DNA from 3 places in the Vibrio sp. PSi01 genome. Region 2 is predicted to be linked to each of the others. Evidence: predicted binding sites of a transcription regulator. Region 2 holds the regulator's gene; each other region holds the start of a gene.
What was found. The regulator MetJ, encoded in region 2, represses methionine synthesis genes. The targets are predictions, from matches to a motif close to TTAGACNTNTANANGTCTAA.

Region 1: the regulator MetJ is predicted to act here: its motif matches at 1,460-1,479, upstream of metH (methionine synthase).
Region 3: the regulator MetJ is predicted to act here: its motif matches at 2,030-2,049, upstream of metK (methionine adenosyltransferase).

What each region holds. Positions count from the first base shown of each region.
Region 1 covers NZ_JBHNYN010000021.1:550-3,824, forward strand. The annotation lists gene ACFI6G_RS19710 (cation:proton antiporter) at 78-1,358, opposite strand; gene metH (methionine synthase) at 1,528-3,275, shown strand, end outside.
Region 2 covers NZ_JBHNYN010000012.1:61,237-64,511, reverse strand. The annotation lists gene ACFI6G_RS15760 (malic enzyme-like NAD(P)-binding protein) at 269-1,558, shown strand; gene metJ (met regulon transcriptional regulator MetJ) at 1,768-2,088, opposite strand; gene ACFI6G_RS15750 (O-succinylhomoserine (thiol)-lyase) at 2,297-3,275, shown strand, end outside.
Region 3 covers NZ_JBHNYN010000005.1:377,806-381,080, reverse strand. The annotation lists gene ACFI6G_RS10770 (DUF2189 domain-containing protein) at 1-382, opposite strand, end outside; gene metK (methionine adenosyltransferase) at 752-1,906, opposite strand; gene tkt (transketolase) at 2,296-3,275, shown strand, end outside.

The DNA of each region.
Region 1 (3,275 bases), on a different contig from region 2:
TATTTGACGTGTCCAATTTCTAGAGGATACAAAAAAGGCCACCTAAATTAGGCAGCCTAGTTTAATATTATGAGATGTTAATCTAGCTCTTTCTCTGCTTGCTTTGCTTTTTCGATCATAGGAGTAATTGTCGAGCCTTGTACTAAAATCGAGAATACAACTACCGCATAGGTCATAACGAGGATAACTTCTTTTACATCGATGAGCTTCTCTTCAATTACCCAAATGCCAGAAGGTATAGAAAGTGCCATAGCGAGAGCTAAGCCGCCACGTAAACCACCCCAAGTTAGAATTTTTATAGACCATGGGTTATAAGTTCTAAAGCGCTTAAACCCGATATAAGACAAGAAGACACTTAGGTAGCGAGCGCTTAGTACTAGAGGAACGGCGAACGCCATTAAGATCCAGTCTTCTTGGTGGAATTTGAATAGCAACATTGACATACCGATTAGTAAAAACAATACACCATTTAAAAACTCGTCTATTAGCTCCCAGAAATGGTCTAAGTGGTCTTCACTCTCTTTTGAGAATCCGATAAAGCGTGTCCAGTTACCAATCATGATACCTGATACCACCATTGCCAATGGTCCCGATACATGTAGAACTTCAGCAAAGGCATAACCAGCAGTTGGGATACCGATAGTTAATAGTAACTCCATCGAGTGGTCATCTGTATTGCTAATTAAGTAGTGGAATACGAGGCCTAAAGCAAAACCGTAGACAATTCCGCCAATCGCTTCTTGGACAAAAAGCATAGTTACACTGCTGACTGTTGGCGCTTCTGTACCAAATGCGATAGTAAATAGGGTTACGAAGATAACTAAACCAAAACCATCGTTAAATAGAGACTCTCCCTCGATTTGAGTAGAGATTCGTCTTGGCGCATCGAGTTTCTTTACGATGGCTAACACGGCAATTGGATCGGTCGGGGAGATTAGAGAGCCAAAGAGTAAGCAGTAAATTAGATCAAATTGAATACCGATGAACTGACAGAACCCATAGAGCACAAAACCAATAAAGAATGTTGAAAATAGCGTTGCCCCTAATGCGAGTACTGTTATTTCCCACTTTTGGTCTTTTAGGTTTGGTAATTTAATTCCCAACCCGCCTGCAAATAGTAAGAACCCTAATATCCCTTTTAGAAGGAAATCTTCAAAATTGATACTGGCAACGGTCTCTGAGGCAATGTCTGCCAATTGGAACCAATTATTTTGTCCCGCAATGATAATCAATAGAGATAGCATCATTGAACCAGCTGTGATGGCGATGGTTGTCTGCATCTTACCAATTTTGGTATTCACGAAAGCAATAAGCATGGCAGCAGCGGACAAGAAGCATAAGGTGTAATAGACCGACATTGGTATTCCAACATGTAACAAAGTATGAATATGAATTTTCGTTGTCTCATGCTCAAATAGCAAACATTTTTTTGTCATGACTCGGTAATCAATTTCCTTTTTTAGACGTCTAGACTCCTTTTTAATGTGTGATAGGATGGAGGGATAATTAAAGGAATGAGGTTGTACTGTGGGAAGTAATGTAAGGCAAAAGATTGAAGCTCTGTTGAAGCAACGAATTTTACTGATCGATGGTGGCATGGGCACTATGATTCAGGACTATAAATTGGAAGAGCAAGACTACCGCGGTGAACGTTTTGCTAATTGGCATAGTGACTTAAAGGGCAACAATGACCTTTTAGTTCTTACACAGCCCAAGCTTATCAAAGATATCCATACTGAATATTTGGAAGCTGGGGCTGATATCCTCGAAACCAATACCTTTAATGCAACAACCATTGCTATGGCCGACTATGATATGGAAAGCCTTAGCGAAGAAATTAACTTTGCTGCTGCCAAGCTAGCTCGTGAAGCTGCTGATGAGTGGACAGCAAAGACTCCGGATAAACCTCGCTTTGTGGCAGGGGTGTTAGGTCCAACAAACCGAACGTGTTCTATATCCCCAGATGTTAATGATCCAGGCTACCGTAATGTTAGCTTTGATGAGCTTGTTGAAGCTTACTCCGAATCGACACGAGCACTTATTAAAGGCGGCTCAGATCTTATTCTTATCGAGACTATCTTCGACACGTTAAATGCAAAAGCATGTTCTTTTGCTGTTGAATCGGTTTTTGAAGAAGTTGGTATTAAATTGCCAGTCATGATCTCAGGCACCATAACTGATGCATCAGGCCGTACGCTTTCAGGACAGACTACTGAGGCATTCTATAACGCCCTTCGTCATGTTAAACCTATTTCGTTTGGATTGAACTGTGCACTCGGGCCAGATGAACTGCGAGAGTACGTTGGTGAGATGTCCCGTATCTCAGAAAGCTATGTTTCTGCTCACCCTAACGCCGGTTTACCTAATGCGTTTGGCGAGTATGACCTTTCTCCCGAAGATATGGCTGAACATGTTAAGGAATGGGCTGAAAGTGGCTTCTTAAACTTAATTGGTGGCTGTTGTGGTACGACACCAGAACATATTCGCCAGATGGCCGAGGCTGTTGACGGTGTAATGCCGCGCCAATTACCCGATTTGCCAGTCTCTTGCCGTCTTTCGGGGTTAGAGCCGTTGACGATCGCCAAAGAATCTCTGTTTGTGAACGTAGGTGAGCGTACTAACGTTACCGGCTCAGCTCGATTTAAGCGCCTGATTAAAGAAGAGCTTTACGATGAAGCGTTGAGTGTTGCTCGAGAGCAAGTAGAAAACGGTGCACAAATCATTGATATCAACATGGATGAAGGGATGCTAGACGCTGAGGCGTGCATGGTTAAATTCCTTAATCTATGTGCATCTGAGCCAGAGATTTCGAAAGTGCCAGTCATGGTCGACTCTTCAAAATGGGAAGTTATTGAAGCGGGTCTGAAATGTATTCAGGGTAAAGGCATCGTTAACTCTATCTCATTGAAGGAAGGGAAAGAGAAGTTTGTCGAGCAAGCTAAATTAGTTCGTCGTTATGGTGCTGCAGTCATTGTGATGGCCTTCGATGAAGTCGGCCAAGCCGATACTCGAGAGCGTAAAGTTGAGATCTGTACCAATGCCTACAACATTCTTGTTGATGAAGTCGGTTTCCCACCTGAAGATATTATTTTCGATCCGAACATTTTTGCAGTTGCGACGGGCATTGACGAGCATAACAATTATGCGGTTGATTTTATTGAAGCAGTAGGAGATATCAAACGCGATCTCCCTCATGCAATGATCTCTGGTGGTGTATCGAATGTTTCGTTCTCGTTCCGCGGTAATAACTACGTTCGTGAGGCAATCCACGCAGT
Region 2 (3,275 bases):
AACAGATCAATATTATTCCGTTCTTAACCTATTCTTATACTCTTTCGCCAACTAAGCTTAACTCTCATCGTTCCGCCTGAATCATGCATGATTGAAATCTACTCGAAAGTGCAACAAGCGACAGTAAGTTCAACTGCTCACTGGTCTTATTAGTAGTGAAATCTCGTTTTTTAATGAGACAGAGGCTTCAACCATCTAGGAACTTTGAAGTACATCCATTAACATGAACAAGATCCCCCAAATAATAATATCCTAGGAACCTACACCTATGTCTGAAGACAGCAGCCAAGCTCAATCCTCTCAAGAATTATCGCCTCAAGAACAATTCCGTCAGCAAGCTCTTGATTACCATGAGTTCCCAATTCCTGGCAAAATTGCCGTAGAACTGACGAAGCCTGCAAACTCTGCAGAAGACCTAGCACTTGCATACAGTCCTGGTGTGGCTGAGCCAGTCCGAGAGATCGCACAGAACGTCGATAACGTTTACAAGTACACAGGTAAAGGCAACATGGTTGCAGTTATCTCTAACGGTACCGCGATTCTTGGCTTAGGTAACCTTGGCCCTATTGCTTCTAAACCTGTTATGGAAGGTAAAGCGTTACTGTTTAAGCGTTTTGCTGGTTTAGATTCTATCGATATTGAAGTAAAACACCGCACAATCGATGAGTTCGTTGATACGGTTGCGAATATCGCAGATACATTCGGCGGTATTAACCTAGAAGACATCAAAGCACCAGACTGTTTTGAAATTGAACGTCGCCTGATTGAGCGTTGTGATGTACCTGTATTCCACGATGACCAACATGGTACTGCGATTGTAACTGCCGCGGGTATGCTGAATGCAATCGAGCTTCAAGGTAAAAAACTCGAAGAGTGTAAGATCGTTTGCTTAGGCGCCGGAGCAGCCGCAGTTGCTTGTATGGAACTACTGATTAAGTGTGGCGCTCAGCGTGAGAAGATCTACATGCTTGATCGTAAAGGTGTGATCCACACTCGTCGTGATGACCTGAATGAGTACAAAGCACTGTTCGCAAACAACACCGACAAGCGTACGCTTGAAGATGTTATTGAAGGTGCTGATCTTTTCTTGGGCGTATCTGGCCCTAATTTGCTACCAGCAGAAGCACTAACGCTAATGGCTGATAAGCCAGTTGTGTTTGCATGTTCAAACCCTGATCCAGAGATCAAGCCACAGCTTGCTCACGAAGTTCGTTCTGATCTAATTATGGGTACAGGCCGCAGTGATTACCCTAACCAGGTAAACAACGTACTTTGTTTCCCATTCATTTTCCGTGGTGCACTAGACGTACGTGCGAGCGAAATCAATGACGAAATGAAGCTAGCGGCGGTTAAAGCTATTCGTGAACTAGCGAAAGAAGAAGTTCCAGCTGAAGTACTAGCAGCTGCAGGTGAAACTGCACTGGAGTTCGGTAAGGGTTACATCATTCCTAAGCCAATGGACCCACGTCTACTTCCTCGTGTAGCAAAAGCGGTAGCAGAAGCGGCCGTTGAATCTGGCGTAGCTCGTATTGAGATGCCTGCTAACTATATGGCATAAAAGCATATGGCATAGATACTGGATGGCGTAATCGCTTGTTATAGCGGTTGCTCGATTGAGCAAAAAAGAATAATAAAAAACCGACTCATCAGGAGTCGGTTTTTTTATGTCTATCATTTACAGCACACGCCTAGATAAGATAGTGGCTGATGTGACAAATAGGGTTCAGCTATAGCGGATCAATACTGAAGGCAGCGACTGAGTTATTGTTATTCTTCGTCAAATGCTTCGAACTCGATACCCATTGCTGTCATCAGTTCTTTCACTTCAGCAGGAATATCATCTGGGCGATCTTTACGAAGGTCTTCATCCGTTGGCAGTGGCTGGCCTGTGTACGCATGTAGAAAGGCTTCGCACAGTAGCTCACTGTTTGTTGCATGGCGTAGGTTGTTAATCTGGCGGCGAGTACGCTCGTCAGTGAGAACCTTTAACACTTTTAGAGGGATAGAAACTGTAATTTTCTTTACTTGTTCGCTTTTCTTTCCATGCTCAGCATATGGGCTTATGTATTCACCATTCCAGTCGGCCATTGCGTACCTTCATCACTTTAGTTGTTAGAATAAATTAATAGTGGTGATTTTAGCGGGATTTACTGCCATAAGCAAAGACATATAGACGTCTAGAAGTGTTGACGTCTCGCGTTTATGAAAGTAAAGTGAATAACATATATCTAACACAGCCGCAAAAACCCCACAAGCTGCTGTGATACCCAGACGCCAAACTTGTAAGGAAGCACCTATGAGCAGCCGGAAGCCAGCAACCATCGCCGTACGTACTGGCATCGAGTCAGACACTCAACATCATGCCGTAGTTCCACCTATTTATCTGTCGACTAACTACGGTTTTCCCGCTTTTGGTGAAGTGCCAAAGTACGATTACACCCGTTCTGGTAACCCAAACCGTGGTTTATTAGAAACTGCTCTGTTTGAACTGGAGTCTGGTAAAGGTGCCGTTGTGACTAACTGTGGCACGTCGGCGCTTAACTTATGGGTGTCTACTTTCTTAGGTGGTGATGATCTTATTGTCGCACCACACGATTGTTATGGTGGTACTTACCGTCTATTTAACACGCGTTCGCTTAAAGGCGATTTTAAAGTGCTGTTTGTTGATCAATCGGATCAAGCTGCGCTAGATGCGGCGATCGCACTTAAGCCTAAGCTGATCTTATTAGAGACTCCATCGAACCCACTGGTTCGCGTGGTTGATATTGCTGAAACTTGCCGTAAAGCAAAAGAAGTGGGTGCATTGGTTGCTGTTGATAATACGTTTTTGACGCCTGTGTTCCAAAAGCCGTTAGAGCTAGGTGCCGATTTTGTTATCCACTCAACAACGAAATTCATTAATGGTCACTCAGACGTGATTGGTGGTGTGGTCGTTACCAAGACGGAAGAGCACGCTGAAGAGTTAGCTTGGTGGGGCAACTGCATCGGTGCGACCGGCACACCGTTTGATAGCTACATGACGCTACGTGGTATTCGTACGCTTGGGGCTCGTATGCGTGTTCATGAAGAGAGCTCGCGTGAAATCTTAACTTCGCTACAGCAGCAAGATCTTGTTGGCACTATTTATCACCCAAGTTTATCTGACCACCCAGGTCATGATATTGCGAAGAAACAGCAGTCTGGCTTTGGTTCAATGCTGAGCTTTGAATTTTCAGGCTCATTTGAGGCGCTTAAATACTTTGTTGGCGAGTTAGCGCTGTTCTCTTTAGCTGAGT
Region 3 (3,275 bases), on a different contig from region 2:
GATGGGTAGAATTACGCGTGATGGCTTTCATCGAGTGCAATAGACTAGCGTTGTGCCCTTTTTCTCTTTCCCAAGCAGCGTCATACAAGCCCAGAGCAAGAAATGGCCCTATCAACATGTACACGATCAAACTTGGCATCACGACCAAGTGCGTTCCTTGCCACTGGACAAGTTGAACAATGGCGATTGCCGCAGCCATAAAGCACAGCCCGTAAAACGCGCTGATTAATGGCATTCTCACTAAGTCATGCAGAGCAAGCGACAACCAATGAAAGGGTGCAGAAATACTGATTTGGTTGCAAGGAATGGTGCGAGCATAATCCTGATCGCTGACCTTGTGTTTTTTATCGTTCAGTTCGGATGGGTGCGCGGTACGAGGCATAGATCCCCCTAGTTAAATAACGTCCTAGTTATAATTCCATAGAGCTCAATATTGTGGCTTAAATGAGCATTATGGGATTGAGCTAAAGTGCTCGTTATCGTCCTAGTTATTGTTCTAGCGTTCACTTAACTATTGATATTAGGCTTAACTGCATTGGGGTTAAATGTGAGCTTGATCTGCTAGGAGTTACCTTAACTATTGTCATTAGTACTAGAAAACACAAATTATCAATGGCTTTTTATACTAAGTGGTTAACGGTAAAGGAGGCAGGTAGAGCGAGTTACGCAGAGTAAGGGTTAGATAAGTACATAAAAATAAAGCCCTTACTAACAAGTAAGGGCTTTAAAGAAACAAATCGCAGTGGCTAAATTATTTTAGACCGGCGAAGTCGGCAAGGATTGCTGCTTTGTCAGTCGCTTCCCAAGGGAACTCTTCACGACCGAAGTGGCCGTATGCAGCTGTCTGCTTGTAGATAGGTTGAAGAAGGTTCAGCATTTCTTGAAGACCGTATGGACGTAGGTCGAAGTTTTGACGAACCGCTTCAATAATGATTTCGTGAGCGACTTTCTCAGTACCAAACGTTTCAACCATGATAGATGTTGGATCTGCAACACCGATAGCGTAAGACAGTTGAATCTCACAACGATCAGCCATACCAGCAGCAACGATGTTTTTCGCAACGTAACGCGCTGCGTAAGCTGCAGAACGGTCAACTTTCGATGGATCTTTACCAGAGAATGCACCGCCACCGTGGCGAGCTGCGCCGCCGTAGGTATCAACAATGATCTTACGACCTGTTAAACCACAGTCACCCATTGGGCCACCGATTACGAAACGGCCTGTTGGGTTGATGAAGAAGTTAGTGTCTTTGTTGATCCATTCAGCAGGAAGTACTGGCTTGATGATCTCTTCCATTACCGCTTCACGTAGATCCGGAGTTGTTACTGAATCACAGTGTTGAGTAGAAAGAACAACAGCATCAATACCAACAATCTTACCTTGGTCGTACTGGAATGTTACTTGAGATTTCGCATCTGGGCGAAGGAAGTCAAGTTTGCCGCTCTTACGTACTTCAGCTTGCTTCTTAACAAGAAGATGAGAGTAAGTAATTGGAGCTGGCATTAGGATTGGTGTTTCGTTAGTCGCGTAACCAAACATGATGCCTTGGTCGCCAGCGCCTTGCTCTTTAGGGTCTGCTTTATCGACACCTTGGTTGATGTCTGGAGACTGCTTACCAATTGTGTTTAGAACGGCACAAGAGTCAGCGTCAAAGCCCATATCAGAATGAACGTAACCAATTTCACGTACTGTTTCACGAGTGATTTCTTCGATATCAACCCATGCAGACGTTGTTACTTCACCGCCAACCATAACCATGCCGGTTTTTACGTAAGTCTCACAAGCAACACGTGCTTTTGGATCTTGTTCCAAGATGGCATCAAGAACAGCATCAGAGATTTGGTCTGCAATTTTATCTGGATGGCCTTCTGAAACAGATTCAGAAGTGAATAGGTGCTTAGCCATGAGAGCTCCACTTTTAGTTTTTAGTTGCAATTAGTTTTTAGTTGCAAACAGTTAAATGCAAATAATTTTAGGCATCGCAAGCTAGCAAGCGCTGCCATTAAATACAGTATATTTTGTAGGTGTTTCTACATCTAGACGGCTATTCTAAATTCCAGCGGTCGAATTACAAGCTCTTTTTTATGATATGTCATAACTAAACGTTTGCGTATCGGTCGGGATAAGCCATTGCCAAGCGATGTAAATGTTCGAAAATTGCGAAAAATGACTGTTAAAATGCCAGTAAAACGTTTGCAGTCGCTAAAGTCGTTTGAGAGAATACCCGCGCTAATAAGAATGAAAATTTTAGCATTAATCTCTTTTTTAAATCGCTTATGTACTCAGGAGCAGACATGCCTTCTCGTAAAGATCTAGCCAATGCAATTCGCGCACTTAGCATGGATGGCGTTCAACAAGCAAATTCAGGCCACCCTGGCGCACCTATGGGTATGGCTGACATCGCTGAAGTTCTTTGGCGTGGTCACTTGAACCACAACCCAGGAAACCCAGAGTGGGCTGACCGCGACCGTTTTATCTTGTCTAACGGGCATGGTTCAATGTTGATTTACTCTCTGCTTCATCTGGCAGGTTACGAGCTCTCAATTGAAGACCTTAAGAACTTCCGTCAGCTGCACTCTAAGACGCCTGGTCACCCTGAGTACGGTTACGCTCCTGGTATCGAAACAACGACAGGCCCTCTAGGTCAAGGCATCACTAATGCTGTTGGTATGGCAATGGCTGAGAAAGCACTGGCTGCACAGTTCAACAAAGAAGGCCACGACATCGTAGACCACTACACTTATGCATTCATGGGTGATGGTTGTCTGATGGAAGGTATCTCTCACGAAGCATGTTCTCTAGCGGGTACGCTAGGCCTTGGTAAGTTGGTTGCTTTCTGGGATGACAACGGCATCTCTATTGATGGCGAAGTTGAAGGTTGGTTCTCTGACGATACACCTAAGCGTTTTGAAGCTTACGGTTGGCATGTAATCCCTGCTGTTGATGGTCACGATGCTGACGCTATCAATGCTGCAATTGAAGCGGCTAAAGCAGATCCTCGTCCAACACTTATCTGTACTAAAACTATCATCGGTTTTGGTTCTCCAAACAAAGCGGGTACGCACGACTGTCACGGTGCTCCACTAGGTGCAGATGAAATCACAGCAACTAAAGCAGCGCTTGGTTGGGAACACGGTCCTTTCGAAATCCCAGCAGATATCGCAGCTGAGTGGAATGCGAAAGAAGCAGGCGCAGCGAAAGAAGCAGCGTGGAATGCTAAGTTTGACGCATACGCAGCGGCTTACCCAGAGCTAGCAGCAGAATTCAAACGTCG